3 regions of the Mesorhizobium sp. WSM4837 genome follow, and region 2 is predicted to be linked to each of the others. Evidence: predicted binding sites of a transcription regulator. Region 2 holds the regulator's gene; each other region holds the start of a gene.
The links. Region 2 encodes LexA, which represses DNA repair genes until DNA is damaged. Its sites were predicted from a motif close to TGTTCNNNNTGTGTTCNG; they were not measured.

Region 1 (10,485 bases), on a different contig from region 2:
CTGCTCAAGATCCGCGAGATAGAGCCCTATTCGCTGCCGATCGACTTTTCCGAGACCAAGGACGCGCTCAGGAACAACATGGCGGTGCGCCATGAGGCGATGCGGCTGCTGAAAGACGGCGTCATCATCGTCGTCTTCCCCGCGGGCGGCGTCGCCACCGCGCCGAAAGGTTTTGGCCGGGCGCGCGACCTGCCGTGGAAGATGTTTCCGGCCCGTCTCGTTAGGGATGCCAAGGCGTCGGTTGTCCCAATGCACTTTTCCGGCCAGAACGGGCGGCTGTTCCACCTGGTCAGCGGACCCATGAACCTGGCCGAGCGTGACGGGCGCGTCGCGAAGTTCGTCGGCAGGGCTTCGCTGACGCTGCGTACTTCGCTGCTCATCCACGAATTCGGTCGGCTGTCCGGCAAATCGATCGACGTGCGCGTCGGCGACGTGCTGGGATGGGACGAACTGGAGCAGGTGGGCGACCGCAAGGCTTTGCTCGAGCGGCTTTACCGGGCTGTCTTCGATCTGGCTCCGGCGGAACCGCGCGGCCGCGGCCAGTTTCTGCCGCAACGCATGCGTAACGCGGCTTGATCGGCAATCATACGCTGCTGGACCGGTTCCCGCACAGGGTTCGGACGTCTAGTCCGCGCCTTCCTGAGGATCGATCGCCGAGGCCTCCGTGGCCAAAACCTGGATTTCCTGGTTCTGCCCGGCCACGACCGTAAAATCTTTCTGGTAGATGCGGTCGCGGTTCTTGGCGATGATTGTGTAGTCGCCCTCGGCAAGCACCATCGAAGCAAAGGCGCCGACGGTTTCCTGGATGGGATCGCCGGATTCGTTGAGCAACGACCAGGAGGTGTCGGCGATCGCCTCTCCGCCCGGCTCGCGCACCAGCTTCATGGTCATCTCCGCCGCACGATGCTCGACGGCTGCTTCGGTCAGCTTGCCGGCCTCGACGCGGATGTCTGAGCGGATGACCGCATTCACCGAGCCATAAGTCGAGACGACGTGATAGACGCCCGCGTTCAGCCGCACGACGCTGTTCGGCTCGACGTCGGGTATGATCAGGGCGCGATCGTGATTGGCCTCGGCCTGGCCTTCATAGATCGAAAAGCGCAATTTCTTCGGCGGTATGCGCACCCCGCCTGACAGGACGGCGTCGAGCTTGAGTCCGCCGGCATCGAGCACGAGGCTTTCGCGCTTGGCGTCCTTGCCGACGGTGATGCGCTTGGTGGCTCCGGCCCGGCCGTAAGAGGCGTGGACCAGATAGCTGCCGGGCTCGAGCTGGAACACCGCGCTGCCGCCATGGGCGGAAGCGACCATCGGCAGCTTGCCGTCGCCGGTGGCGTCAGGCTTGAAGACGCGCCAGACGATGCCGCGTGTGATGTCGGCGCCCTTGTCGGTCAATTGCGCCGACAGCGTGATCGCCCCGCTGCTCGCCGCTGCCAGCGGTGCCTCGCTTGTTGGGGGCGCATAGTTCGACATTCCGGGAAGTTTCAGATCACCGAGGCCGTCCGCATCCTGCGCGACGGCAAGCGAAACCGGCACCATCAACAGTGCGGCTGCGAGCCAGATCGGGAAAAGTCGCGATGTCCCCTCAAACATGGCTTGCGTTGAAGCCCAAGGCGGTGGCAATTTCAAGGCTCAAAAGTCCGATCAGCTTCTACTGGAGGGCTCTTTGTGCGGCGCGCCGCGCCAAGCCCGAGCCGCCCGATGCCCCGATGGTGCGCTTCAGCTCAAATTCCAAGGAGACTTGCGCCCATGGCGTCGCCGATCATCGACTTTCTGCTGACCCGAAATTCCGCGCCGATCCCGGAGTTGAAGGAACCGGCGCCCAGCGACGCTGACATCGCGACGATGATTGCCGCCGCCTCGCGGGTGCCGGACCACGGCCGGCTCGAGCCGTGGCGCTTCATCCTCTACCGGGGCGAGGCGCGCGTCGAGATCGGCAAGAAGCTGGCGGCCCTTGCCGCACAGCGCGAAGGGCCGCTGCCGGAAGGCCGCCATAACCAGGAACTGGCGCGCTTTTCGCGCGCGCCTTTGGTGATCGGCGTGGTGTCGAGCCCGAAGGAAAACCCAAAAATCCCGCAATGGGAGATGTTCCTGTCCGGCGGCATGGCGGCGATGAACCTGATGCTATCAGCCAATGCGCTGGGCTATGGCACCAACATGATCAGCAACTGGTATTCCGACGTGCCGGAGGGCAGGGCGATCCTGGGGCTGGCGCCGCATGAGCGGGTGGTCGGCTTCATCCATATCGGCTCCTATCAGGGGCCGGCGCCCGAGCGGCCGCGGCCGGATCCGGCAAAGCTCTATGGCGATTATGCAGGGCCATGGGTGGGCTGAATGTTCTACGAGCCGTCTAAAGGCCACGGGCTGCCGCATGACCCGTCCAAGGCGATCGTGGCGCCACGGCCGATCGGCTGGATCTCGACGGTGAACAAGGCCGGCGAGGTCAACCTCGCCCCCTATTCATTTTTCAATGCGTTTTCGACGCGGCCCTTCATCGTCTGGTTTTCATCCGAAGGCGAGAAGGACAGCGCCACATTCGCCGAAGAAACGGGCGAGTTCGTCGCCAATCTCGTCAGCCGCGATCTCGCTGAAAAAATGGTCCGCACCGCGGTCGATGCGCCGCGCGGCGTCACCGAATTCGACTATGCCGATCTCGCCATGGCGCCGTCGCGGCTGGTTGCGCCACCCCGCGTGGCGGCGGCGCCCGCGGCGCTTGAATGCCGGGTGACGGAGATCATGCGTCCAAAGGCGCTGGACGGGACACCGTCCGGCGCCATCGTCGTTGCCGGCGAAGTCGTCGGTGTGCATATCGACGATGCCTTCCTGAAAGACGGCATCTTCGATATCGTCAGGGCGGGCAATGTCGGCCGTCTCGGCTATATGGATTATGCCAGCGTCAGCGAGATCTTCTCGCTGCGCCGGCCTCATTGGGGAAAAGACTAGGCTGGGAAAATATTAGGCCGAAATCCCTGCCGCCCTGGCGCGTGCCAGAAGCCGCTCTGCCAGCTTGAGATGCGGCCGGTCGTACATCTTGCCGCCGATGCCGACGACGCCGGGATTTCCAGCCGCCTCGAATGCCTGGACGATCGCCAGGGAGTGTTTCACCGCCTCGGTCGACGGCGTGAAGGCGGCGTTGATGACAGGCACCTGCGCCGGATGGATCGCCATCTTGCCGGTGAAGCCGTCGCGCTCGGCCTCGGCGCATTCCGCCGCGAAGCCGGTCATGTCGCGAAAATCTGGGAAAACCGTGTCGATCGCCGCGACTTCCGCGGCACCGGCGGCGAGGATGGTCATGGTGCGGGCGAAGCGGAACACATCGGTGTAGCGGCCATTCTCGTCGCGGGCCGTGCGCGCACCGATTGCTGCCGAGAGATCTTCCGCACCCCAGGTCACGCCGACAAGCCGCGCACTTGCGTTGGCGTAGCTCGCGGCCGCCAGCACACCGGCAGCTGTTTCGGTGATGATCGGCAGGATTTTTATCGCACCGTCCGGCACCCCGCTTTCGGCCTCGTGCACCCTGAGCTTGGCCGAGAGCTGCTGGACATCCTGTCCGCTGTTCGACTTCGGCAGCATGATGCCGTCGGGTTTCACTGGCACGAGTGCCGCCAGATCGTCATCCGCCAGGCCGGTCGAGAGATCGTTGATGCGGACATAGATTGCGGAACTGGTTTGATGCCCGTGTTCGGTGATGAAGCGTGCGGCGATATCGCGGGCCAAGGTTTTGTTTTGTGGCGCGACCGAATCCTCGAGATCGACGATGACCACGTCGGCGTCGGCGCCAATCGCCTTTTCCAGCTTCTTTTCCGAATCGCCGGGAACGAACAGCAGCGAGCGCATCGGTCAGGCCGCCTTCTTCATCATCATCGCCTGCCTCGTGCATTTGGCGACGAGCACGTCGTTCTGGTTGTAGGCGCGGTGCTCGAATTCGACGATGCCGCGGTCCGGCTTCGACCTGGACTCGCGCACCGACACCACCGTCGTCTCGACGCGGATGGTGTCGCCGTGGAAGACCGGATGCGGAAACACCGTCTCCTTCATGCCGAGATTGGCGACGGTGGTGCCGACGGTGATGTCGTTCACCGAAATACCGATCATCAGGCCCAGCGTGAACAGCGAATTGACCAGCGGCTTGCCCCATTCGCTTTTGGCGGCGAAATCGAAATCGATGTGCAGCGGCTGCGGGTTCAGCGTCATTACCGAGAACAGCATGTTGTCGCTTTCGGTGACGGTTTTCCGCAGCGTGTGCTGGAAGACGTGGCCGACGACGAACTCTTCCAGATAAAGCCCGGCCATGGTCGATCTCCTCCGCTGCCGCATCGCCCCGAAAATCGGAATCGATTTATGGAAAGCACGATGCTTCAAAGTGTTAGCGTGCTTTGTGCGTCCGAAAGCGCGCAAGTCGCTCTAAGGGTTGATAGGCGCTGCCTACCGCGCTCGCAAGCCAGTTAACAAAGAGGGGCAGTTAACAAAGATGGTGAACCGTTCGTAAACCATTTCTGCCTACGGTCTTCACGGGGCGGGAACGGACTCGGGCTAGGGGCATAGCGGACGGCATGGTTGTTTCGCATTTCCTGAAATGGATTCATACGGCAAGGGTCTCTGAGCGCGCCGCGGCAGCAAGTGCATTGGCTCGCGCCTACATCAATGCCGAACTGCCTTTCGAGGATCGCTGCGCGGCGGAGGCGGCGCTGACGCTGCTGCTCGACGATGCCTCGTCGAAAGTGCGGCTGGCGATGGCAGAGGCGCTGTCGATGAGCCATCACGCGCCGCTGCAGATCATCAGCGCGCTGGCGTCCGATCAGCCGGAAGTCGCCAGCCTGGTGCTGGCACGTTCGCCGCTGCTTACCGATGCCGATCTGACCGACCGGGTTGCCGGCGGCCAGAAGGCGATCCAGAAACTGATCGCCGATCGTCCGCGCGTCTCCATGGCGGTCGCCGCCGCGATCGCCGAAATCGGCGAGCCGGAAGCCTGCGCCACGCTTCTCGCCAACAGCGGCGCCGACATCGCTTCGCTCAGCTTCCGCCGTATCGCCGAACGCCATGGCCATCTGCCTTCGCTGCGCGAAGCGCTGATATCGGATGCGCGTCTGCCCGCTGACTGCCGGCATATGCTGCTGATAAAACTTGGTGAAACGCTCAAGGGTTCGCCGCTGGTCCTGGCGCTGATGGGCCGTGCCAGAACCGAGCGCGTCATGCGCGACGCCTGCATCAAGGCTTCCCTGACGCTGATCGAAGGCACGCGCCAGGAAGTACATGCGGCGCTCATCGAGCATCTGCGCCTGCGCGGCGACCTGACCGCAAGCTTCCTCATTCGCACCATCGCGCACGGCAAGGTCGATTTCTTCGGCTCGGCGCTGGTCGCGCTCAGCCAGCAATCCGAACAACGGGTGAGGGCGCTGCTGGCCGGCGGGCACGACGTGGCGCTGCAGGCGCTGCTCCGCAGCGCTGGCCTGGCCGCGGCCACGCACGCCATCATCCTGCGCGCGCTGAAGGTCTGGCGCGAGGTCGCCAATGGCAAGCGCCTCGCCGGGGTCCAGGAAGTCAGCTGGCTGATGCTGAAGGAATTGGGCGGGCAGTCCGCCGAAGGCGATCTCGCCGGATTGGTCAAATCGATCCACCTCGATGCGCTGCGCGAAAACGCGCGCGGTCACGCGCTGGCGATCGCTGCGGCTTAGGCCTTATCCTTCACGAAGAACTCCGCATTCGACGCGAGCGGGTTAGCTCAGATGTCCAGCACTTCCGTCTCGGCGAATTCCGCGCGTTCCTGGATGAAGCGGAAGCGGGCTTCCGGCTTGGTGCCCATCAGCGCGTCGACCGCATCCTTGGTCGCCGCCTCGGCATCGATCACGTCGACCCTGAGCAGCGTGCGCTTTCTCGGGTCCATGGTGGTTTCCTTGAGCTGGGCGGCCATCATTTCGCCCAACCCCTTGAAGCGGCCGATTTCGACCTTGCCGCGCCCGGTGAACTCGGTGCGCAGCAGTTCGTCCTTGTGCGCATCGTCGCGGGCATAGGCGACCTTGCCGCCTTGGCGGATCGAGTAGAGCGGCGGCACCGCCAGGTAGAGATGGCCGTCGCGGACCAGGCTCGGCATCTCCTGATAGAAGAAGGTGATCAGCAGCGAAGCGATGTGGGCGCCGTCGACGTCGGCGTCGGTCATGATGATGACCCGGTCGTAGCGCAGATCCTGATCGCGGTATTTTGACCGCGTGCCACAGCCAAGCGCCTGGATCAGGTCGGAAATCTGCTGGTTGCCAGCCAGCTTGTCGTTGCCGGCGCTGGCGACGTTGAGAATCTTGCCGCGCAGCGGCAGCACTGCCTGGCTGGCGCGGTCGCGCGCCTGTTTCGCCGAGCCGCCGGCCGAATCGCCCTCGACGATGAAGAGCTCGGCGCCGGCCGCGGCATTCTGCGTGCAGTCGGCGAGCTTGCCGGGCAGGCGCAGCTTGCGCACCGCGCTCTTGCGCGAGACTTCCTTCTCCTGGCGGCGGCGCACCCGCTCGTCAGCACGCGCGATCACCCATTCGAGCAGCTTCGAAGCTTCCTGCGGGTTGTCGGCCAGCCAGTGGTCGAAGGGGTCGCGGATCGCGGCCTCGACGATCCTGATCGCCTCGATCGTCGCCAGCCGGTCCTTGGTCTGGCCGACGAATTCCGGCTCGCGGATGAACACCGACAGCATGCCCGCCGCCGAGATCATGACGTCTTCCGAGGTGACGATCGAAGCGCGCTTGTTGCCGACCAGCTCGGCATAGGCGCGCAGGCCGCGCGTCAAGACGTTGCGGAAGCCGGCCTCGTGGGTGCCGCCTTCGCCGGTCGGAATGGTGTTGCAGTAGGAATTGAGGAACCCGTCGCCGCCGAACCAGGTCACCGCCCATTCGAGCGAGCCGTGGCCGCCTTGCCTGTCGCTTTTGCCGGCAAAGATTTCGCGGGTGACCTGGAATTCGTCGCCGAGCGAGGCTTTCAGATAATCCTTGAGGCCACCGGGAAAATGGAACTCGGCCTTGGCCGGCGTCGTGTCCTTCTCCTTGATCAGCGAGGGGTCGCAGGTCCAGCGGATCTCGACGCCACCGAACAGATAGGCTTTCGAGCGCGTCATCCGGTAGAGCCGCGCCGGCTCGAACGCCGCACCCTTGCCGAAGATCTGCTCGTCGGGATGGAAGCGTATCCTGGTGCCGCGGCGGTTATGCACCTCGCCGAGCTGCTCCAGACCGGTCACCGGAACGCCGCGCGAAAAGCGCTGGCGATAGAGCTGGCGGCCGCGCGCGACCTCGACCTCGAGATGGTCCGACAGCGCGTTGACGACGGAGACGCCGACGCCGTGCAGGCCGCCCGAGGTTTCGTAGACCTTGCTGTCGAACTTGCCGCCCGAATGCAGCGTCGTCATGATGACTTCGAGCGCCGGCTTCTTGAATTTCGGATGCGGATCGACCGGAATGCCGCGGCCATTGTCGGTCACCGCCAGATATCCGTCGGCCGAAAGCTCGACATCGATGAAAGTCGCGTGGCCGGCGACCGCCTCGTCCATCGAATTGTCGATGACCTCGGCGAACAGATGGTGCATCGCCTTGTCGTCCGTGCCGCCGATATACATGCCGGGCCGCCGCCGCACCGGCTCCAGCCCTTCCAGAACCTCGATGTCGGCGGCACTGTAGCTCTCGCTGCCGTCGCGGGATGCCGGGCGCTTCGCCGCCTGCACCAGCGGGTCGGCCGGGCGCGCGGTGGCGCGAACCGGTTGCGGCTGCTTGTCCAAATTGCCGAAAAGATCGTTGCTGTCGTTCATGCTGGTCCTGGATTGCGATGCTGCGAATCACCACCCGATACTGCCACGCTTTTTGCGGGCAGGCGACGGAGGTTCCCGTTACGTTCGAGGATAGAGCCTCTTACTGCAAAACCATTCGACAACCAAGCGGCGGAAATGGGCCGAGGGCATCGACGCTTTGTAAACCTTGTCCGGAGGTTACGCCGGAAGGTTGGCCGAAAAAGGGTATTCGCGGATTGCTGCTGACCTAGAATGCGGCAGAACCCGAGAAGAGGCTGTCGCTTACGCATGTTGGATTACAGTTCGCTCCTGCTTGCGGCAGCGCTGTCGGGCACGTGCCTCAGCATCACCCTGTTTGCGATCTGGTGCACCGCGCCACAGGCACGCTTTGTGCTGACGGTGGCGTGCGGCATTCTCGTGCTCGTCGCACATGTGGTCTTGTTCTGGCACTATGCCAAGCATCCCAGCCCCTGGCTTTGCCAGATTGTACTTGCGCTTCTCAGCCTGGGCCTTCTGACCCTCTGCCTGTCGGCCATGCAGTATCTCGGCGTCCATGACTACAGGCGCGCCATCTTGCCGACCCTGGCTGCGATGGCGGTTTGCGCAGGCGCGACGTCGCTGGGCTTTGACGGCGTCGGCTTCATCGTCACCTACGCGACGGTAACGGCGCTGCTCTCGCTTATCGGGGTGATGTTCTGGATCAAAGGTGGTCATGATCGCCGGATATTGCTGGTCGTTTCGTTCCTGAGCGGCGTCTGTGCGCTGTCCTTCGGACTTTGCGGCGCGGTCCTGCTGGTCAAGGGCCAATGGGTGCTCGGCGTTGCGCCCGACAACTGGGCCGAACGGTTGAATTCCGCCGTGGCGGTCGCCTGCATGACGGGGCTCGGCGCATTGACGCTCTCCCTGCACCATTTGCAGGCGCAGATCGAACTGAAGGCCGAGACCATGACCGACCCATTGACCGGGCTGATGAACCGGCGGGCGTTGACGGCATTCTACGGCGAGCGGATTTTCGGCCCGTTCATGTCCGTCGCCATGTTCGACCTCGACCATTTCAAGAAGACGAACGATGTATTCGGTCATCCGGTTGGCGATCAGGTTCTGCGCCGCTTCGCCGCTGTCGTCAGAAAATACTCCAGGACCGGCGTCGACGCCTTCCGGCTGGGCGGCGAGGAATTCGTCCTCGTCATGTCGCGGATGACTGAAGAGAAGGCTTACGACATTGCGAGCAAGATCAGCGTCGCCTTCGGCACGGAAGTCGTCGCCACCCAGCTTGGTCCGTTGCGCAGCACAGTCAGTGGCGGCATCGGCTTTGGCGGGACGGATGGCACCAGTCTCGACAATGTGCTGGCCGAAGCCGACGCCGCACTCTATGCGGCAAAGCGCGCCGGGCGAAATCGCGTCGTCGCCCAGAACAAGGCGAGCAAGGCCGACGCGCCGGCCTTGCGTTCTGCCTGATTGAGGCTTCTATCTTCTTGTTAGACCATGATCTTGTCCGAAAACCGGATTCCACTTTTCGGGATCATGGTCTACTCCGCCGCCCCCAGATATTCCGACAGCGGCGGGCAGGAGCAGACGAGGTTGCGGTCGCCGGCGACATTGTCGATGCGCGACACCGGCGGCCAGTATTTGGCTGACGTGTCGGCATCGCCGGCGGGGTAGGCCGCCTCCAGGCGCGAATAGGGATGGGTCCACTGGCCGGCCAGCGCCTCGGCGGCGGTATGCGGCGCATTGACCAGCGGATTGTCGGCTAGGGGCCATTCGCCTTTCGCCACCTTGGCTGCCTCGCCTGATATCGCGATCATCGCCTCGCAGAAGCGATCGAGCTCGCGCTTGGGCTCGGACTCGGTCGGCTCGACCATCAGCGTGCCGGCGACCGGAAACGACATGGTCGGCGCATGGAAACCATAGTCGATCAGCCGCTTGGCGACGTCGTCGACGCTGATGCCGGCACTGTCCTTGAGCACGCGGGTATCGAGGATGCATTCATGCGCGACGCGCTCGTGCCTGCCCTTGTAGAGCACCGGGAAATGCGCTCCGAGCCGCGTCGCCACATAATTGGCGGAAATGATCGCCGTCTCGGTCGCCTGCTTCAGGCCCGAAGCGCCCATCATCCGGATATACATCCAGGTGATCGGCAGGATCGAAGCGCTGCCGAACGGTGCAGCCGACACGGCATGGCCCGAGCCTTCGACGACGTGGCCGGGCAGATAGGGTTGCAAATGCGCCTTGACGCCGATCGGGCCGACCCCGGGACCGCCGCCGCCATGCGGGATGCAGAACGTCTTGTGCAGATTCATGTGGCAGACGTCGGCGCCGATGTCGCCGGGGCGGGCGAGACCGACCAGCGCGTTGAGGTTGGCGCCGTCGAAATAGACCTGGCCGCCATGCTCATGGACAAGGGCACAGAGGTCGCGCGCGCCTTCCTCGAAAACGCCGTGCGTCGAGGGATAGGTGAACATCAGCGCCGCAAGGTCTTGCGCATGCTCGTCCGCCTTGGCTTTCAGGTCGTCGACGTCGATGTTGCCGTCTTCGGTGCAGCGCACGACGACGACGTTCATGCCGGCCATCGCCGCACTCGCCGGATTGGTGCCATGCGCCGATGACGGGATCAGGCAGACCGTGCGGTGAGCTTCGCCGCGTGAGCGGTGATAGCCGCGAATGGCGAGCAGCCCGGCATACTCGCCTTGGCTGCCGGCGTTGGGCTGCAGGGTCACCGCGTCGAAGCCGGTGAT
Region 2 (10,485 bases):
GCAATTCCAAGCCCGTGGCCGGAATATGGGAAGCAATGCGGCCGTTGCAACATTTTCCGCTGCGGCACAGTATCCGAAGTGCCCGACAGCCTTTCGATGCCAAAGCATGTCGCGCAAAAGCATGCCCTTGGGCCTGACCCGAGGGTGTGCAGCGGTTTTGCGATAACGACATGCGTAAAAACAACAACCTAAAGCGCGTCGCATTAGGCCGGCCAAACGCGACGCGCTTTAGGAGATGTTTCGATAGGCTTCGGCAATGCCGAGAAAGTCCGCCGCCTTCAGGCTGGCGCCGCCGACCAGCGCGCCGTCGACATTTTTTACGCCCAGCAGTTCGACCGCGTTCGACGGCTTGACCGAGCCGCCATAGAGGATACGCATCTTTGCCGCTGCGCTGCCAAGCTTTTCCGACAGTTTTTCGCGAATATGCGCATGCGCCTCAGCAACGTCGGCGGCAGTCGGCGTCAGCCCCGTGCCGATCGCCCATACCGGCTCGTAGGCGATGACGGTATTCGATGCCGTTGCATTCGGCGGCACCGAGCCGGCGACCTGGCGCGACAACACGTCGAGCGTGGCGCCCGCCTCGCGCTCGGCTCTCGTCTCGCCGATGCAGATGATGGAAACCAGCCCGGCGCGCCACGCGGCGGACGCCTTTGCCTGGACAATGGCGTCGTCCTCGTTTTGATCGGCGCGGCGTTCGGAATGGCCGACGATGACGTGACTGGCGCCCGCATCTTTCAGCATCTCGGCCGAAATACAGCCGGTATGGGCGCCGCTCTCCTTGCTGTGGCAATCCTCGCCCCCGGCCCGGACCGGCGTGCGCGACAAGATCTCCGCGGCATGCGCAAGCAGCGTCGCCGGAACGCAGACCAGCGCTTCGGTCTCGGCATCGAGCCCGCTCATGAAGCCGTTGCCGATCATCCTGAGTTCGTTGAGTGAGGCGCTGGTGCCGTTCATTTTCCAGTTGCCGGCGACCAGCGGGCGGATTCCAGGCGTCATGGGATTTGCTTCTCCGGGCAATATTCGGCTGCGTCCTCACTACCAAACTCAGCCCACAAAGCAATCGACAGTGGGCCGGAAGGACGCTATTGCGCTTGTTTCAGACTCGGCGCATGCGAAAATGCGCGAAAAAATCGGAAGTGACCATGCTTGGTATCTTGAGAAGCGCGGCTGGGACCTGGATCGCGAAAGCGCTGCTGATATTGTTGGTGTTGAGCTTCGCCGTCTGGGGCATTTCCGGACAGATGGTCGGTGGTTTTGCAGGCCACGACGCCGTTGTCACGGCCGGCGGCACCAAAGTGTCGATCAACGAGTATCGGCTGGCCTATGACCGGCAGATCAGCGTGATGACGCAGCAATTCGGCCAGCGCATCAGCCGCGAGCAGGCGACGGCGCTCGGCCTCGACAACCAGGTGCTGGCGCAACTCGTGTCGGGCGCGGTCCTCGATGAGCAGGCCCGCAAGCTCGGGCTTGGGCTGTCCAAGGACCGGCTGGCCCAACTCACGCATGAAGACCCGGCCTTCAAGGGTCCCGGCGGCAACTTCGATAGAAGGACTTTCGAATACATACTGCAGCAGGTCGGCATGCGGCCGGAAGACTATCTCAGGAATCGCGCCCAGGTGGCTGTGCGCCAGCAGATCGTCGAGGCGGTTTCGGACGGCCTCAAGGCCCCGAATACGTTCTTGAGGGCGGTGGCGCTTTATCGTGGCGAAGACCGCACCATCGACTATTTGACCTTGCCGAAATCGCTGGTCGAGCCGATCGAAGCGCCATCCGACACTACGCTTTCGGCCTATTTCGAGGAAAACAAGAAGACCTATGCGGCGCCCGAATACCGCAAATTCTCCTATGTCAGGCTCGAGCCGGAAGACATCATGGACGTGAGTGCCGTGACCGACCAGCAGGTCAGCGACGACTACAACAAGAACAAGGGGCGCTACACCACGCCGGAAACGCGCACCATCGAACAGCTCGTGTTCAAAACGCCCGATGCCGCGAAGGCCGCGCTCGATTCACTCAAGACCGGCGCGACCTTCGACAAACTCGTCGCCGCCGAGGGCAAGACGCAGGCCGACACGCTGCTCGGCACGCTGTCCAAGGACAAGATCGCCGACAAGGCGGTGGCGGATGCGGCCTTTGCGCTCAACGTCAACGAAGTCAGCCCGGTCGTTCAGGGCGCCTTCGGTCCGGTGCTGCTGCGCGTCACCGAGATCAAGCCCGAAGTGGTGAAGCCGCTGGCCGAAGTGGCCGCCGACATCCGCAAGGACCTAGCGCTGGGCGAGGCAAGCCGCATTCTGCTCGACGTGCATGACAGTTACGAAGACAGCCGCGCTTCGGGCAGCACGCTCGAGCAAGCGGCCGAAAAACTGAAGCTGAAGGTCGTCACCGTCGACGCGATCGATCGCACCGGCCTGAGGCCGGACGGCGCCATCGTCAAGGATCTGCCGGAATCGCCGGAGCTGATCAAGGCGGTGTTCGATGCCGAACCCGGCACCGAGAATCCCGACCTCACCACTGCCAACAACGGCTTCGTGTTCTACGAGGTGGATTCGGTCACGCCGGCCCGCGACCGCACGCTGGATGAAGTCCGCCAGAAGGTGGTGGCCGACTGGACGGCGGCGGAAACGACCAAGCGGCTCACCGCAAAAGCGCAGGAGCTCGAAAAGCGTCTCGAGGCCGGCACTACGCTCGACGTGATCGCGAGCGAGCTCAAGCTTGAGAAGCAGACCAAGCGCGGCGTCAAGCGCGGGGCGGACGACGCCGATTTCGGCAAGGAAGGGGCGGCTGCGATGTTCGGCGAAGGCGAAGGCGGGACCGGATTGATCCCCTCGCCCACCGGCGACGGACAGATCCTGTTCAGGATTGCCGAAGTGTTCGAGCCTGCCGGAGCCGACGCCAGCTCGGTGCCGGACGACGAGCAGAAATCGTTCACCGCCGGCATGTCCGACGACCTGCTCGACCAGTTGGTGGCGCAGCTGCAGACGCAATATGACGTTCGCATCGACCAAACCGCCGTTGCCCAAGCCCTGACCAGATGAGCGCGCTCAAGACCCATATCGCCAAGGTCGCCGCTGGTAGCTCCCTTTCCTTCGAGGAAGCGCGCGATGCCTTCGACATCATCATGTCGGGCGACGCTACGCCCGGCCAGATCGGCGGCTTCCTGATGGCGCTGCGCGTGCGCGGCGAGACTGTGAGCGAGATTTCCGGCGCCGTCGCCACCATGCGCGCCAAGATGCTGCGCGTCGACGCGCCGGCTGGCGCCATCGACATCGTCGGCACCGGCGGCGACAATTCGCACAGCGTCAACATCTCGACCGCATCCGCGTTCGTCATCGCCGCCTGCGGCGTGCCGGTGGCCAAGCACGGCAATCGCGGACTGTCCTCGCAGACCGGCGCCGCCGACGTGCTGACCGCGCTTGGCGTCAAGCTCGACATCCCGCCGGAAACGATCGGCCGCTGCATCCACGACGCAGGCGTCGGCTTCATGTTCGCACCGGCGCATCATCCGGCGATGAAGCATGTCGGCCCGATCCGCGCCGAGCTCGGCACCCGCACAATCTTCAACCTGCTTGGCCCGCTCTCCAATCCGGCTGGTGTCGTCAGGCAGATGGTTGGCGTCTTCTTGCCGGAATGGATCATGCCGGTGGCCGAGACGTTGAAGGCACTGGGCGCCGACCACGCCTGGGTCGCCCATGGCGACGGCTATGACGAGATCACCACCACCGGCGAAACCCAAGTCGCCGAACTGGTCGGCGGCGAGATCCGCAGCTTTACGCTGACCCCGGAAGCGGTCGGGCTGAAGCGGCATACCAAGGACGAATTGCGCGGCGGCGATGCCGCCTACAACGCCCAGGCGCTGCGCGACATGCTGGGCGGCGCTGCCGGTGCCTTTCGCGATACGGTGCTGATGAACGCCGGCGCCGGACTGGTGGTGGCGGGAAAGGCGACGACGCTTGCCGATGGCATGGCGACGGCGGCGCAAGCCATCGACAGCGGCCGGGCGCTAAAGGTGCTTGACCGGCTGGTCGAGATTTCGAACGGATAGCGCCGTGTCTGATATCCTGCGCAAGATCGAAGCCTACAAGCGCGACGAGATCGCGGCGGCGAAGGCGCGGGTGCCGCTTGCCCAAATCAAGGCGCGGGCAAAGGATGCCGACGCACCACGCGGCTTTCTCTCGGCCCTTGAAGCCAAACGCAAATCCGGCAGTTTCGCGCTGATCGCCGAGATCAAGAAGGCGAGCCCGTCCAAGGGCCTGATCCGCGCCGATTTCGATCCGCCGGCGCTGGCCACGGCCTATGCCAAAGGTGGGGCTGCCTGCCTCTCGGTGCTGACCGATGCGCCGTCTTTCCAGGGGGCGCCTGAATTCCTCACCGATGCGCGCAGCGCCGTGACATTGCCGGCTTTGCGCAAGGATTTTCTGTTCGAGCCCTATCAGGTGTTCGAGGCCCGTGCGTGGGGCGCGGACGCCATCCTGATCATCATGGCGAGCGTCGATGACGCCGTGGCCAGGGAACTCGAAACGACGGCGTTCGAGCTCGGCATGGACGCGCTGGTCGAGGTGCATGACGAGGCCGAGACGGAACGCGCGCTGAAACTGTCGTCGCGGCTGATCGGCATCAACAACCGCAATCTGCGGACGTTCGAAACCAGCATCGAGACATCGGAGCGGCTCGCGGCGATGGTGCCGGCCGACCGGCTGCTGGTCAGCGAGAGCGGTATTTTCTCGCACCAGGACTGCCGCAGGCTGGAACGGAGCGACATTGGCACTTTCCTCGTCGGCGAGAGCCTGATGCGGCAACAGGACGTGGCCACTGCGACGCACCTGCTTTTGACGGGCAAGGCGCCCGCCAATGCATCTGCCCGAAAATCGCAATCGATGTTCGGAGAGCATGATGCATAAATACAAAGCGTCAGAGTGTAGTTTGTGCGTCCAAACGGACGCACGTCGCTCCAGGGTGACCTGACGATGTCGGCCGCCCTCACCCATCTTGGCGCGGAAGGCGAAGCCAATATGGTCGATGTCGGCGACAAGGCGGAGACGACCCGCACGGCAATCGCCGAAGGTCTTGTCTCGATGCGGCCCGAAACGCTGAAAATGATTCTCGACGGCGATGCCAAGAAGGGCGACGTGCTGGGCACGGCGCGCATCGCCGGCATCATGGCGGCCAAGAGGACGCATGAGCTGATCCCGCTCTGCCATCCGCTGCTGTTGACCAAGATATCGGTAGACATCGAACCTGACGCGAAGCTGCCCGGCCTGAAGGTCACGGCGCTGGCCCGTGTCACCGGCAAGACCGGCGTCGAGATGGAAGCGCTGACCGCCGTCTCGGTCGCCTGCCTGACCATCTATGATATGGCCAAGGCGGTCGATCGCGGCATGGCGATCTCCGGCATCAGGCTGGTGGAAAAGACCGGCGGCAAATCCGGCGACTACAAGGCGGATGCCCAGGGGGCAGGCCAATAATGGCGCTGCTTGCGGTCGCCGAGGCGCTCGAGCACCTGCTTGCGGATGCTGCGCCCTTGCCGGCTGAAAGCGTCGCCCTGATGGATGCCGCCGACCGCGTGCTGGCGGAGCCGCTCATGGCGCTCCGCACCCAGCCGCCATTCAACGCGTCGGCCATGGACGGCTATGCCGTGCGGGCCGACGATGTCGCGTCCGTGCCCGCGAGACTTTCGGTGATCGGCATGGCGCCGGCCGGACGAGGCTTTGCCGGAACAGTCGGCGCGGCGCAGGCCGTGCGCATCTTCACCGGCGCGCCGCTTCCCGGAGGCGCCGACACCATCGTCATCCAGGAGAATGTCCGCGACCTCGGCGGCGGCATGGTCGAAGTGACCGCGCCGACGGTTGAAGGCCGCAACATCCGCCGCCTCGGGCTCGATTTCTTGCAGGGCGACATGCTGCTGGAGAAGGGCCGCCTGCTTGATCCCGCGGCATTGTCGCTGGCGGCGTCGGCCAACCACCAGCAGGTCCGCGTGGTGAAACGGCCGCTGGTCGCCATCATCGCCACCGGCGACGAATTGCTGCCGCCGGGCAGCGACCTTGGCCCCGACCAGATCATCTCCTCCAATGCCTATGGCGTCGCCGCCGCGGCCCGCTCGGTCGGCGCCTGCGCACTCGATCTCGGCATCGCCCCCGACCGCAAGGAGGCGATCGCCGCGCTGGTGAAAAAAGCCGTCGCCGCAGGCGCGGACGTCATCGTTACGCTGGGCGGCGCCTCGGTCGGCGACCACGACCTCGTCCATGACGTGCTGACCGGCGAAGGCATGGCGCTCGATTTCTGGAAAATCGCCATGCGGCCCGGCAAGCCACTGATGTTCGGGCGGCTGGGCGCCATCCGCTGCATCGGCCTGCCTGGCAATCCGGTGGCCAGCCTGGTCGGCACGCAGCTCTTTCTGAAGCCGCTGCTGGCGCGGCTCGGCGGCCGCGCGTTCCGCCAGGACATGCGTCAGGCGCGGCTCGGCGCCGCCATGCCGGCCAACGATCTCAGGCAGGACTATGTACGCGCGGTGGTGAAGGAAGAAGCTGGCACGCTTGAGGCAACGCCGTTCAGTGTCCAGGATTCCTCGATGCTCAGAATGCTGGCCGACGCCAACGGACTGGTCGTGCGCGAGCCATTCGCTCCCGCGGCCGCAGCGGGCGCCGCCTGCAGCGTGCTGATGCTACGCTGAACAAAACGTCAACACATTCATTAAACTTTAAATGGTTGCGGAACACAACTGGAACAGATAGTGTTTGTTCTGGGTTTGTTTTTCTGATTCTGTTGGGGGTCGCGATGCTGACACGCAAACAACATGAACTGCTGATGTTCATTCACGAGCGGCTGAAGGAAAGCGGCATTCCGCCCTCGTTCGACGAGATGAAGGAAGCGCTCGACCTCGCCTCCAAATCGGGGATCCACCGGCTGATCACGGCGCTGGAGGAACGCGGTTTCATTCGCCGCCTGCCCAACCGCGCCCGCGCGCTGGAGGTGCTGCGCCTGCCCGATTCAATCGCGCCGGGCCTCAATGCGGCGCGCAAATTCTCGCCGAGCGTCATTCAAGGCTCCCTTGGGCAGGGCGGCCTCGGACGCCAGATCAAGCCGGCGCCTTCGCGCATGCGTGCGGCCGGCAATGACGACGACGTCGCTGCCACCGTTTCCATACCGGTGATGGGCCGCATCGCTGCCGGTGTGCCGATCGACGCCATCCAGCACCAGACGCATTCGATCTCGGTGCCACCGGACATGATCACCGGCGGCACGCACTACGCGCTGGAGGTCAAGGGTGATTCGATGATCGAGGCCGGCATCTTCGACGGCGACACGGTCATCATCCGCAACGCCGACACCGCCCAGCCTGGCGAGATCATTGTCGCTCTGGTCGACGAGGAGGAAGCGACGCTGAAGCGATTTCGCCGCAAAGGTGCCTCTATCGCACTGGAAGCCGCCAATCCGGCCTACGAGACGCGCATCTTCGGGCCGGACCGGGTCAAGGTGCAGGGCAAGCTCGTCGGATTGATCCGGCGTTACTGAACGGCGGGCTTCCTGGGTTTCTCGGCCCTGCGGTATGGCGGCAGGCCCCTCGCCTCGCGCGAAAATCGCCGCTGCTCATGCCAGGGCCTATATGGCTGTCTGACGGCAAAACGGATTTCTGCGCGCGTCGTCGCCGATAGCGGATCGAAGAAGACGGCGGCACTGCCCATGCGAGCGAGCTGCCGTTTGGTGACGACGAGAACCAGCGGGTTGCGGCAGGGTTTGTAATAGGCTGTGGCATCGTCGATGACGATCAAATCCGCAAAGGCACAGGCCGGCCGCGCGGTTTCACGGTTGTCGGCGAGCGCGATGAGCGCGCCGGACGGATGCCGGGCCAGGCACAGGCCGGCAGTGCAGGTGAAAGGCGCTCCCGGCGGCAGGTCGGCCGGATCGGCGATGTCGAACCGCACATCTCCTTTTTCGAATGTCTCCGGCTCGACGATCGTTGTTGAAACCAGCGCATGTTTCCAGTTGTCGGTGGTGAATTCGTTCGAACGCACCCGGTTGACGGCAAGTTCGCCGCCGCCGATCGGCAGTGCCACCAGATGCGCATCCTCCGAGATCAGCACGTCGGGGGTGCGCGTCTCGGAAATCGTCAGCAGGCCGGCGAGCGCAAAGGGAAGTGCCGCAACCCGCAGCCACGTCGTGGCCATCGTGGCGATGACCAGGGCGACCGTCACCAGCAGAACCGATTGCAACGAAATCAGGCCGACTGCATCGACCGGCGAACGCTCCGAGATCCATCCCGAAATTGCAATCATCGCCGTCAGGCCCTTGCCCATCATGTAGAGGAAAGGGCCGTCGAGGCCGAAAGGCATTGCCAAGGCGCTGAGGACGGCCAGGAACATGACGATCGTGACGATCGGCATGACCGCCAGATTGGCGAACAGGCTGAGCGGCGAGACGCGCTGGAAGTGCCAGATGGCGAAGAGCGCGGTGGCGCTGCCGGCAATGATGGAGGTCATTGCGATGGTGCCTGCCCCAGCGACGAGCTTGCGCGTGACGAAAGCGGCCGGTGACCGTCGCTGTCGCGGCGCCTTGGCCTTGTCGGCACGAAAGTCGGACCAACTGGCATAGGCGCCCACGAGAGCCGCAGTCGCAGCGAAGGACATCTGGAAGCTTGGGCCGACCACCTCGTGCGGCGACACGACGATGACGGCGATGGCCGAAATCGCCAGGTTGCGCATGGTGAGTGCCGCCCGGTCGAACAGCACGGCGACAAGCATTACCGCCAGCATGATGAAGCTGCGTTCAGCCGCGACCACGATACCGGAGAAAATCAGATAGGCAGCGATGGAGACGAGTGCGGCAGCAGCCGCATATTTCTTGACCGGCCGGCGCGACGAAAAGTCGGGAAACAGCGCAAAGGCGCTGCGCAGCAATCCCATGACGGTGCCGGCGACAAGCGCCATGTGCAGGCCGGAAATGGAGATGATGTGGTAGATGCCGGTGCGCCGCATCGATTCGTTTATCTCTTCGGGGATGCCGGCACGCACGCCGACGATCAGCGCAGCGGCAATCTCCCCCTCGGCACCACCGATGCTGTCCCTGATATGGTCGGCGATGGTTTCGCGCGCCTTCTCGATCGACGAAGAAAGGCGTGCGGTTAACGGTGCATCTTCGGAGACGACGATCTTTGGACTGCCGAGGAAAAAGCCACTGGCACCGATACCGGCGAAATAGCTGTCAAAGGAAAAGTCAAAGCTGTCCGGTCTGACCGGGCCAGTCGGAGGCAGAAGCCTCACATAGCCGGTTGCCACCGAGCCTGCGGTCATCTCAGCGGGAATCTTGCGTGCCGACACCCTGACACGTTCGGGTGCATAACGCAGTGTCGGCCGGGCGGTCGACATCACATCGATGGTCAGCCTGATCCGGCCGTTCGCCATTTGGTCGAGCCTGACGACACGGCCGGTCAGCCGGGTCTGGATTTCCGAACCGAGCATCTTCGTTCCGGCGCGCCAGGTTTCAACCTTGGCGGCGAGCACACCAAGCGCGCACAGCAACGCTGCCATGAAGCACAGGTGCGTTTTGCGGCGTGAGCGCGTGACGGCCGCACACAATGCCGTAAGGACCACGACGGCGATGGGCTGGGCAAAGTCCGGTTCGACGGCAAGCGAAAAATAGACGATCACCCCGCATGCCAGGAAAACCGGCACCAGCAGGAAGGCGACGCCCCGGTCGAGTTCCAGGCCGGCTGCCGCGGCCACGCTGTTGCGGACACCGGATGGTGAAAGATGGCTGAGCTGTCGGCGAAAACGAATGACAGGGCCGGGTGCTGAAGCCGGTATCGGCGCCGGGCGATCCGGCGAAAGAGGTTGGATGCTCAGCGGCGACGCAGGCAGCGAAACGGGTAGCGACTCAGTGTGAGGAACGTCGGCAAACAGCGATCGTTCGCTGACGCTTGCGGTCGCGCCCTCGCTCTCGTCCACGCCGCGGCCTGGTCCAGCCATAGGGTTCGCCCCTTGCGCCCTTGACCTCCTATGCTACATGAACGCGCGACGCGCGAAAGTCCGCGCACCACATCCGTTTTCTGCGCTTGCCCAGGAGTTCCATGTCGGACAAGGTCGTCACCCGTTTTGCCCCTTCGCCCACCGGATTCCTGCATATTGGCGGGGCGCGCACGGCGCTGTTCAATTGGCTGTATGCGAAACACACTGGCGGCAAGATGCTGCTGCGCATCGAGGACACCGATCGCGAGCGTTCGACCGATGCGGCAACCGCTGCCATCCTCGATGGGCTCTCCTGGCTCGGCCTCACCTGGGACGGCGAACCGGTATCCCAGTTCGAGCGCGCGCCGCGCCACCGCGCGGTTGCCGAGGAGCTGGTGCGCCTCGGCAAAGCCTATTACTGCTATGCGACGCCGGCCGAGCTGGAGGCGATGCGCGAGAGTGCGCGGGCCAACGGCTTGCCTCCCCGCTATGACGGCCGCTGGCGCGACCGCGACCCGTCAGAGGCACCGGTTGGCGCCAGGGGCGC
Region 3 (10,485 bases), on a different contig from region 2:
GGCGAGCGTATAGGGCTCCTCATAGGTGGTGGAGGCGGTGGCGATGAAGCCCAGATGCGTGGTGAGCGGCGCCAATGCGGCAAACAGCGTCACCGGCTCGAACCCGGCGATCTTGGCATTGCCGCCTTCGCGGGCGCCGAGGCCGACGGTCAGATTGTCGGCCAGGAAATAGGCGTCGAACAGGCCGCGCTCGGCCGTCAGCGCGAGCTGCCTGTGGAACTCGAAATTCGTCGCGCCGTCGGCCGGCGCGTCAGGATGGCGCCAGGCTGCGATATGCTGTCCGCCACCGGGCAGGAAAGCACCAAGCTTGATCTGCCTCGACTTGCTGGGTCTGGTCATTGCGGGCTCCTTCTGAGCTGTGCGGGCAGCGAATTGAGGACACGGGGCCGGTATTCAGGCGGCAAGACCGACGCTGCGTGGCACCGCACGGCATGCTTCGGCGACCGCTTGGCTGGCGCGAGCATGGATGGCTTCGGACACCAGCACGCCGTTGGCGAAGTCCTTGTCGGAGGCGTAGATCGCGGTCGGCAGGGTCAAAGCCTCGAAGAAGCCGAACAGCGGCCGCAGCTGATGTTCGACCACCAGCGAATGACGATCGCCGCCGCCGGTTGCAGCAAGGATCACCGGCTTTCCCCGCAGGGATGACGGGTCGAGCAGGTCGAAGAAATGCTTGAAAAGCCCGGTGTAGCTGCCTTTGAAAGTCGGCGAGCCAACCACCAGAACGTCGGCGCCCAGCAATCGCTCGACGATGTTCCTGGCCGATGGATCCAGATCGCCAATGCGCCTTGCCAGCGGAAACGACCGACCGAGATCCTCGATGTCGAAAACGGTCGAGGCTGCACCGGTGCTGCTCGCCACCTCCGCAACGATGTGGCTGATGAACGCCTTGGTCTTCGACGGACGGGTCAGGTTGCCCGACAGCCCCACCACCAGATTTTTCGACATTTGGGCTCCTCGCAAAACGCTTGTGTGCGTTAACTCTACTAAGTTTATAGAGTTTAATGAGAAAGAAGATTTCAAAACGAGCCCGCCAAGCGGATTGAGTTTGCGGCACATCGCCGTTGATTGGTTCTTTCGACGCGAAATGCGAACGGCGAGTTCGGCAACGGCGCCTTGACCGCATTCCGGCCATGCGTTGATGATCTCACACCAAAGGCATCGCCCCGGAGGATTCGCATGAAAACAGCCGTTCTGACCTACCTGCTCCTGGCCATTTTGCTGGCGTCGCCGGCGCAGGCGGGCTGGAAGCCGGTCGAGAAGGTCGAGACCTACGCCGTTTCAGGGCAGACCGGTCCCCAGCTCCATGCCTCGATGGGCGAGCGCGGTCCGACGATCGGCAAAAGCAGGGTCCGCGCCATGGCCTATACCAATTTCAAGCTGACCTGGGTCAGGGACTATCAGCGGCAAGGCAATGCCTGTGTGCTGGTGTCGGCGCGCCCAAAACTCATCATAACCTATACCTTGCCCAAAGCGTCCGGGCCGGTGCCGGCCGCCGTGCAGAAGAGCTGGGACGTTTTCGCCGCTGGCCTCGCCGCCCACGAAAAGGTGCATGGCGACATCATCGTCGACATGGTCCGCAAGATCGAGACGGCGACCATCGGCCTGTCCGTCGCCGACGATCCCGGCTGCAAAAAGATCAGGACCGAAATGACCACGCGGCTTGCCGAACTCTCCCAGGCGCAGCGGCAGGCAAGCCGCGATTTCGACCGGGTAGAATTCGCCCCGCGCGGCAATCTGCAGCGGCTGATCGTCGCTTTGCTGATGGGGCGGTAGTATTGTGACGCCTGAGCGAGGCACCCCCCTCTGCCCTGCCGGGCATCTCCCCCTCAAGGGGGGAGATTGCGCCTTCGCGTCGCTCCGGCCTCAATCGCCGATGTTGAAGGACGAGGTGCGGCGTTGCGGTCAGCCAATCTCCCCCCTTGAGGGGGAGATGCCCGGCAGGACAGAGGGGGCGCCGTAGAGTGCAGGCCTCGCCTCACCCCGTCACCGGCGTCCACATCACATCCTCGACCCGCATCGCCCCCGTCGCCAGCATCACCAGCCGGTCGAAGCCGAGTGCGGCGCCGCTTGCCTGCGGCATGATGGCCAGTGCGGCGAGGAAATCCTCGTCGATCGGATAGCGTTCGCCGTAGATGCGCTGCTTCTCGTCCATTTCGAGGATGAAGCGCCGGCGCTGCTCGTCGGCGTCGGTCAGCTCGCCGAACGCATTGGCCAGCTCGACGCCGCAGCAATAGAGCTCGAAGCGCTCGGCGGTCCTCGGGTCATCGGCGCTCGGCCGGGCAAGGGCGGCCTCCGAGATCGGATAGCCGTAAAGAATGGTGGCGCGCCCCTGCCCCAGCGCCGGCTCGATCTTTTCCACCAGCACCCGACTGAACAGATCGGCCCAATTGTCGTCGGGCGCGGTGCGCAAGCCCGCCTGGACCAGAGCCGCATGCAGCGCCTCACGATCGGTGCTGCCGTCGGCGGCGACCGTGACCAACAGATCGATACCGGCATAGCGGATAAAAGCCTCGGCGACGTTCAACCGTTCCGGCTCGGCGAACGGATCGGCCTCGCGGCCGCGAAAGGCGAAGCGTTTCGTGCCGGCGCGCTCGGCGGCCAGCGCGACAAGCCCGGCGCAATCCTGCATCAGGCTGTCGTAGGTCTCATCGGCCCGGTACCATTCGAGCATGGTGAAGGACGGATGGTGCAATGGGCCGCGCTCGCGGTTGCGATAGACGGCACTCAGGCTGAAGATGCGTTTCTCGCCGGCGGCGAGCAGCTTTTTGCAGGCGAATTCCGGCGAGGTGTGCAAATAGAGCGGCTGGTGCCGCCCATCTGGGCCGAGCGCCTCGGTGGCGAAGGCCGACAGATGCGCCTCGTTGCCGGGCGAGACCTGCAGCGCCGCGGTCTCGACTTCAACGAAGTCGCGGCGGGCAAACCAGTCGCGCACGGCCGCGGTGATGGCGTTGCGCAGGATCAACCGCGGCCGCCGGTCGGCGTGAACATCAGGCGTCCACCAGGGCGAGGCGGCGGTCATGGCGACAGGATTTGCATCGAGGACTGGCGATTGCCGCCAAGATGCGCTAGGCCGCACCGAACGGCTCCCGCAGCCGATTTGCGCCATTCGGCGCTCCCAGGCCAATCAACGCTGTTAGGAATAAAGCCCGTGAAGGTCATCGCCAGTTCCCTACGCAAAGGCAATGTCGTCGAAAAGGACGGCAAGCTCTATGTGATCCTCTTTGCCGAAAACATCCATCCGGGCAAGGGCACGCCGGTGACCCAGCTCGACATGCGCCGCATCTCCGACGGGGTGAAGGTTTCGGAGCGCTACCGCACCACCGAGCAGGTCGAGCGCGCCTATGTCGAGGAGCGCGAGCATACCTTCCTCTACCACGACGCCGAAGGCTATCATTTCATGAACCCGGAAAGCTATGACCAGGTCGCGGTGCCGGAAAGCGTGGTCGGCGAGATGGCGCCCTATCTCAAGGAAGGCATGGCGGTGCAGATTTCACAGTACAACGGCATCGCCATCTCGCTGGTGCTGCCGCAGCGCGCCACCTTCGAGGTGGTCGAGACCGAGCCGGTGACCAAGGGCCAGACGGCGTCCTCATCCTACAAGCCGGCGACGCTGTCCAACGGCGTGCGCACGCTGGTTCCGCCGCACATCACCGCCGGCACCCGCGTGGTGGTGATGACGGCTGATGCCGCCTATGTGGAGCGCGCCAAGGACTGAGAGGCAGGATCATTTCTGTCGTCGCTGAAGGTGTCGCGCGCGATGAATGCCAAGGCGCAACTCACGCCGGTGCCGCCATGCGTGCCGTCTCCTTCACTGAACAGTGCAGATTCAGCCAAGGATGAAACCCGCCACCAGAACCGTAAGGATCATCGACAGCGGGACGGCAAGCAGGCAGCAGGCCTCCAAGGTGTTGATTTGCCAAGAGTTCATCGGGCGCTTCCCAGTTGGTTTCCTGTCTAAACGGTCAGACCGGGATGGCAGTTCCACGAAAAATCTCCCGCGTCATTCCGTGCCACGATCATGCCGATCGACACGAACCTCGGTCATCCAGCGGGCACGCGCCAGATGCGTCGCCCAGGCGCGGAATGCCCGTTCTGGCTCCTGCTCCGGGTCAATGTGCAGGACGGTGTGGGCGACCTCACGCCAATCGGCGCTGTCCGCCGAAGCATCGAGCAGCCGGATGTAAGTCAGCATGCAGTGCTCGTCATACGCGGTCAGCGCCGAAGACGTCGGCGCCGTATCTGCGAAATGAGCGTTTTGCGGCATCTTTGGCATTGTGATTTACCAGCAATGGCGCAGCGTAACAGGCCGTCGGGAAACCCGCGCCCTTCAATTGGAGGACGCTGGCCAAAACGCATTGCCAAACGCCCCGTTTGCCCCTTCACCGCGGCCGCCGCATCAGCATCATGCCGTAATGCACCGCCAGCAAGTCCAGCCCGATTTTGAGCAGTTTCGACAGCACATCCCGCGGCTCGCCGGTCTGTTCGGCCAGGCTCTTCACCGTTTCGCCGGCGCAGCAGACTTTTTGCACCACGACCGACACCTCCCAATGCGCAAGCGCCCTGGTGGCGTCGGCATAGGCGCGGCCGGCGGACAGGATGCGGTCGGCAACGCCGCCGCCGATGGGTCCGCCGTCGACGCGCTCGATCAGCGCCATCGGCTTGACGCCGTCCTGTGCCGAGACGCGAAAATCCTCGCGGTAGCGCATGCCCGCCTCGCGCTGCTGGCGCGACAGCGAGGTGATGCCGGTCAGCGGGTCGACATTGCGCACCCGCACAATCCCGCCGGTCGCGGTGTGGCCGTTATTGGACACCTCATAGACGCGCCTCGCCTCCAGCGTGCCGGTCGCCAGCCGCTTGCGGCCAAAGGCATCGTCCTTCAGCGCGAAATCATGACCGACCTGCTTGCGGATGCGCACCTGCTCGGCCTCGCCCGTGGGTAATTTGGGCGGTTTGGCCTTTTGGGCGGTCTTCTTGCTCATCTGTGGCTCCTCGTTTCATTGCTGTCTTCGCAGAACCTGGGCTCCTCCGCGCAGCGGGGGCGAGGAACCGGGCCGCCGTGCTTGGCGAGAAGACTCTCGACCGATGCCGCTCACGCTGCGTCCGCGAGAGCCGTACGGCGATGGTCGCAGAACCGCGCCGCGTGATAGGCGCAGTAGCTTTTCAGCGGCCGCGTGCGCAAGCCGCAGCACAGCATCGCCAGTGCCGGCCGGCTGCCGGGCGCGTCGTTTTCGGGATTTTGCTCGAGCGTCAGGTCGAGCGGTGCGCGGCAGCGGTTGAACAGGCAGTCGATGAAGCGCATGGCCGCGACATGCGGCTGGCGCCCGACGGCGGCAGCGGGGCGCGGCGACGGCAGCTTGAGGGCCTCGCCGTCGGGCCCTTGGATCTCGCGCACCAACGGGCGCTGCGGCAGCCAGACCGGCGGCGCCAGCCTGGCCGGCGTGCGGGCGATGCTTTGCAATTTTGTGTCGGTATAGGCGGGCATGATGTTCTTCCATCGAGATCGAAAGGGTTGCGTAGATGCCGAAGCTGCCCCCTCTCCCCGTTCACGGGGAGAGGATGCCGGCAGGCAGGTGAGGGGCGGCGCGGCGTCGCCGATTACCTCTCCCAGGGGAAACCGCCCTGCCCGTGCGCCGGGCGAAGACGATGACCGTGCCGTCCTCGGTGCGGCTGCACGAAAGGCCCGCATTGCACGCGCCGAAATTCGGGGCCGGAGCCGTGAGGGGACGGCTCCGGCCGTTCCGGTCGCCGCCGCTGACGGCAGGGCCACCGGATCCGAGGCGCGAGCCTCGGGCTTCGTCCCGGCCGGGGAGGAGGACAGCCGGGACGGATGGGAAAGCGAGATGGAGCGTGGCTTGTGCATGGCTATATATAAGCATAACTCAAAAAATTATGCAAGCCATTCTTTCATGGACGAAACCGATTCTTATGTTTCAGATGGCGCCATGGCGAAAACCTCATTGTCGATCAAGGTCGGGGCGGCGATCCGCAAGGCGCGCAAGCAGCGCGGCCTGGTGATGCGCCATATTGCCGAGCACAACGACACCGACGTCGCCGCTGTCGGCAATTGGGAAACCGGCCGCAACCTGCCGAAAACCGAGAACCTTTTGAAGACCGCCGCCTTCCTGCGCGTCGACCCGGTGGCGCTCGGCAAGGGCGAGGTCGTCTTCCTCGACGACGCCGACAATGTCGCCGACGCCGAGATCGTCACCGACGCCGCCCCCCTGCCCGCCGGCCCGATGGACATCGAGCTTCTGGGTGCCGCGGTCGGCGGCGACGACGGTGACTTCACCTTCAACGGCGAGGTCGCCGGCTATGTCCAGCGCCCGCCCGGCATCGCCCATCTGCGCAAGGTGTTCGCCCTGCACGTGCTCTCCGACTCGATGGTGCCGCGCTACGAGCCCGGCGAGATGCTCTATTGCGGCGGCCGCGACGCTGTGCCCGGCGACCACGTGGTGGTCGAGATGTTTCCCGAGGAAAACGAGCGCAACGGCAAGGCCTTCATCAAAAAGCTGGTCAAGCGGACCGCCGCCGAGTTGGTCGTCGAGCAGTACAATCCGCCGAAGTCGCTGACCTTCAACCGCTACGCGATAAAACACGTCTGGCGCGTCATCCCGCTCAAGGAACTGCTGGGGTACTAGGGCGGCGGCGGAGCGCGCCCTTCTCCCCTAGTGGGAGAAGGTGGATCGGCGCGTAGCGCCGAGCCGGATGAGGGGTGCTGGACGGAATGAGGCATCGGCAATCCGTCGCCTTCGCTTCACTTCCCTGGAGCAAAGGCAGGCGTTGGCGATCCGTCCAACACCCCTCATCCGACCTCGCTTCGCGAGGCCACCTTCTCCCACAAGGGGAGAAGGAATCGCCACTCCCCATCAAGCCCGCCTGGATCTCTCCAGCGGAACCTCGCGCTCGCCAAGCATCCGCGCCTCGGCGCGGCGCTGCTGCCGCTCGTCGATGAACGCCGCCTGGATCGAGACCGCCGCGCCCGGCAGGCCATCGGCGCGACAGGCCGAGCAGCGAAGCCGCCCCGACAGCGCCGCCAGCGGCGTCTGCGCGGTCACCCCGAATCGCCTCAGCTCCGCCGGCTTCCACCATCTGTTTCGACCGCAATCGATACACTCGACCGCGATCGAGACGACCTCGGCGATCGTTGCTTCCTTGCCCGGCAATGCCATCGTCCCTGGTGCCTCGGTTCCTGTTTTGTTCACATCATTAGGGGTTTTTCCCGAAGAGTCGAGTCGGTTCCGCTCAACCCGTGCAAAAGTTTAACTTGTGCCAATTTTCGAGTTATGCTTATATAAAATACTCCAGACGAACGGGCGACGGGACCGGGTCTCCGTCGCGCCGCCGCCAGCCAAGGAGACGAAGATGGACGCCCTCTCCGCCCAGTTCGCCCGCGATTGCGGCTATACCAGCGACAGCCCGGCCATGCTCGCCGCCCTCGCGGCTATCCGCCTCGACGGCATAGGCCGGGCGCGCCTCGGCCATGGCCAGCGCAAGGCGCTGGTCGACCGGCTGAAGCTCGGCGAGGCCTTGTTCGTGGCGGCGATCCGCCCGGCGCAGTCGACTGAGGAGGCGCTCGAGGACGCCGCCCGCTTCATCGCCTGTTATCGCAATATGCCGCGCTGGCGCCAGGAAAGGCGCGGCGCCGATCTCGCCCGCGCCAGGCAGCAGCTTCTGCTGGCGCGCTTCTTCCGCCGCTACGGCCACCGCCTCTGGGCACGGCAGGCGGCGTAGGCTGGAGGTGAGTAACGTCGGCGCTGCCGCGCTGCCGGCACCTTCTCCCCGTATGGTGACGGGGAGAAGGGGCTGGCCGCAGCGTCGGCTCCATTTCTGAACGCCAGAGATTGGCGAAATCCTTTGCGAAGTGTCCCATCTCCCCGTTCCTATACGGGGAGAAGTGCCCGGCAGGGCGATGAGGGGCAGCGCAGACCTGAAGCGATTACCCTCCACCTGCCCTCCACGCTCCTTGACAATCCGCCCTATTTGTTCTCTTTATGTTCGCACAAAACCCACCCTCAGGACAATGCGGCGTTCGAACCGCCGCGGGCGAACGGGCCGGATGGAAGCCAACATCCTCCACGCTGATCTGGACGCTTTCTATGCCTCGGTCGAACAGTTGCTCGACCCCGCCCTGCGCGGCAAGCCGATCGCCGTCGGCGGCGGCGTCGTCTTGGCCGCGTCCTACGAGGCCAGGGCTTTTGGCGTGCGCGGCGGCATGCCGGGGCGGCGCGCGCGGGAACTCTGCCCCGGGCTGATTTTCGTCGGCGGCCATTTCAAGGACTATCAGCGGCTCGGCGATGCGGCTATTCAAGTGCTCGGCGATTTTACCCCGGTGGTCGAGCGGATTTCCATCGATGAGGCCTTTGCCGACGTCGCCGGCTGCACCCACCTGTTCGGCCCGCCGGCCGAGATCGCGACAACCATCCGCCGCCGCGTGCGGGCCGAGCTTGGCTTGCCGATCTCGGTCGGCGTGGCGCGCACCAAGCACCTGGCCAAGATCGCCTCGCAGGTGGCCAAGCCCGACGGGCTGGTAGTGGTCGATCCGCGCCACGAGCTGGAGTTCCTTCACGATCTGCCGGTCGAGCTGATGTGGGGCGTCGGTCCGGTCACCAGGGAGCGGCTGGCCGGCATTGGTGTGCGCACCATCGGCGAACTGGCGAAGACCAATGGTGGGTCGCTGGAGCGTCTGCTCGGCCCGGCGGCAGGTGAAAAACTCAACGCGCTGGCCTGGAACCGCGATCCGCGAAAACTCGAGACGCAGCGCCGGGCACGATCGGCCGGCGCGCAATCGGCGCTCGGCAGGAAACCGGCCGAGGCAAAAATCTTCGTACCCACCCTGCTGCATCTGGCCGACAGGGTCGCCACCAGGCTGCGGGCGAAATCCCGGCCCGGCCGCACGGTGACGGTCCGCGTCCGCTTTGCCGATCTGCGCTCGGTGACGCGTTCGATCACGCTCGACCAGCCGATTTCGGCAACCGCGATGCTGGCCGAGATCGCCGAGGCGCTGGTGCGCAAGGTGCTTGTCGATCATCCGCACGAAAAGACCATTTCGCTGCTGGCGATCGCCGTCTCGCATCTGGAGAAGCAGCCGGCCCTGCAGCTGGAACTGCCGCTCGGCCTCGATGACGACCGCCTCCGCCCCGGCACCAGGAAGGGTGCGGCGCGCTGGACCGCGGACCACGCCATCGACAAGATCCGCGACCGCTTCGGCTGGGAGGCGGTCGGCTATGCCTCGGTCGCGCTCGGCCAATCGCGATCGGTCCCCGATGCGTTTCGCGAGCTGGCCGAAAAGGAATTGTAAGTAAGGGAAGGCAGTAGGCAGTAGGGGAGTAGGGGAATGGCCCCTGGAATGGCTTCCTCACCACTGCCCACTGCCCACTGCCCACTGCCTACTGCCTACTGCCCTACTCGCTTCCCAGCGGCGCCACGGCCGGTCCGTTCAAGGCCGTGCCATCGATTGCAAAATGCGAACCGTGGCAGGGGCAGTCCCAGCAGCGCTCGAGCGAGTTCCAGTGGACGTGGCAGCCGACATGCGTGCATGCGGCCGAGCGCTTGTAGAGCGTGCCGTCGTCATCGCGAAATGCGGCGATCTTGCTGAGCCCTTCGCGGACGATGGCACCTTCTCCCGGTCGCAGCTTATCGACGGAATCGATCTCGCCAGGCGCGATATATTCGGCAAAACTCTTGATCGCCGTCGCATTCTCCGACAGGTAATCGCCGATCGCGCCTGCCGTCTTGCGCGACGGCTCGTAGAGTTCGCGCCAGGGACTTTCCTCCTTCAGAATCAGGTCTGAAATCAACAGGCCGGCGACAACGCCATGGGTAATGCCCTGGCCGGAATCCCCGGTCGCCACAAAGACGCGGCTGTCGCCAGGATTGCGGCCGATGAACCCCGCATAATCGACGGTCTCCATCACCTGCCCGGACCACCGGTTGATTTCCACGCCGACATCGGGCACCAGCCTTTTGGTCCAGGCCGTCAGGGCCGCGAAACGGTCACCGGCATCATCGGCCTGTCCTGTCTTGTGGTCTTCACCTCCGACGATCAGGAAGTCGGTCCGACCGTCGCCAGGCTGAAGCCGAACGTAGTGATAAGGGTCTTCAGTATCCCAATACAGCGCATCCGGTATGGTATCGCGCGCGATCTCGAACGACATCGCGTAGGTTCGATAGGGCGCTTGCTTGGTGTGAAGCGCGACCCGATCGTTGATCGGCGAGTTGGTGGCGACAACGGCCGATCTGGCAGACACGGTAAAGCCCGAAACCGTGGTTACACGCACGCCGCCATCAGTCTCCTCGACCTTTTCGACGATAGTATCAGCATAAAGCACGCCGCCGCGCGCGCGGATGGCCGCGGCCAGCCCGCGGAGATATTTGAGCGGGTGGAAGGTCGCCTGATTGGCGTATCGAAGGGCCTGCACATCCGAAAAGCCTGCAAATGGCACGCCCCTGGTCTTCTCGACCTCGACACCGATCTTCAGAGCGGCG

Region 1: the regulator LexA is predicted to act here: its motif matches at 7,842-7,859, upstream of parE (DNA topoisomerase IV subunit B).
Region 3: the regulator LexA is predicted to act here: its motif matches at 7,982-7,999, upstream of dinB (DNA polymerase IV).

Annotation. Positions count from the first base shown of each region.
Region 1 is NZ_JBVVQE010000015.1:35,068-45,552, forward strand. It holds gene AC0L3D_RS11185 (lysophospholipid acyltransferase family protein) at 1-576, shown strand, start outside; gene AC0L3D_RS11190 (hypothetical protein) at 625-1,590, opposite strand; gene AC0L3D_RS11195 (nitroreductase family protein) at 1,747-2,331, shown strand; gene AC0L3D_RS11200 (flavin reductase family protein) at 2,332-2,940, shown strand; gene AC0L3D_RS11205 (HpcH/HpaI aldolase/citrate lyase family protein) at 2,953-3,834, opposite strand; gene AC0L3D_RS11210 (MaoC family dehydratase) at 3,838-4,314, opposite strand; gene AC0L3D_RS11215 (DUF2336 domain-containing protein) at 4,551-5,672, shown strand; gene parE (DNA topoisomerase IV subunit B) at 5,720-7,771, opposite strand; gene AC0L3D_RS11225 (GGDEF domain-containing protein) at 8,039-9,208, shown strand; gene gcvP (aminomethyl-transferring glycine dehydrogenase) at 9,280-10,485, opposite strand, start outside.
Region 2 is NZ_JBVVQE010000025.1:71,415-81,899, forward strand. It holds gene tpiA (triose-phosphate isomerase) at 229-996, opposite strand; gene AC0L3D_RS16850 (peptidyl-prolyl cis-trans isomerase) at 1,143-3,035, shown strand; gene trpD (anthranilate phosphoribosyltransferase) at 3,032-4,042, shown strand; gene trpC (indole-3-glycerol phosphate synthase TrpC) at 4,047-4,898, shown strand; gene moaC (cyclic pyranopterin monophosphate synthase MoaC) at 4,965-5,462, shown strand; gene AC0L3D_RS16870 (molybdopterin molybdotransferase MoeA) at 5,462-6,667, shown strand; gene lexA (transcriptional repressor LexA) at 6,772-7,509, shown strand; gene AC0L3D_RS16880 (ComEC/Rec2 family competence protein) at 7,503-9,959, opposite strand; gene gltX (glutamate--tRNA ligase) at 10,061-10,485, shown strand, end outside.
Region 3 is NZ_JBVVQE010000010.1:70,740-81,224, reverse strand. It holds gene AC0L3D_RS08170 (LLM class flavin-dependent oxidoreductase) at 1-339, opposite strand, end outside; gene msuE (FMN reductase) at 394-945, opposite strand; gene AC0L3D_RS08160 (DUF922 domain-containing Zn-dependent protease) at 1,177-1,773, shown strand; gene epmA (EF-P lysine aminoacylase EpmA) at 1,976-3,019, opposite strand; gene efp (elongation factor P) at 3,149-3,715, shown strand; gene AC0L3D_RS08145 (hypothetical protein) at 4,001-4,273, opposite strand; gene AC0L3D_RS08140 (DUF6456 domain-containing protein) at 4,380-4,979, opposite strand; gene AC0L3D_RS08135 (hypothetical protein) at 5,090-5,482, opposite strand; gene AC0L3D_RS08130 (XRE family transcriptional regulator) at 5,943-6,638, shown strand; gene AC0L3D_RS08125 (hypothetical protein) at 6,867-7,169, opposite strand; gene AC0L3D_RS08120 (hypothetical protein) at 7,363-7,731, shown strand; gene dinB (DNA polymerase IV) at 8,057-9,298, shown strand; gene AC0L3D_RS08110 (FAD-dependent oxidoreductase) at 9,402-10,485, opposite strand, start outside.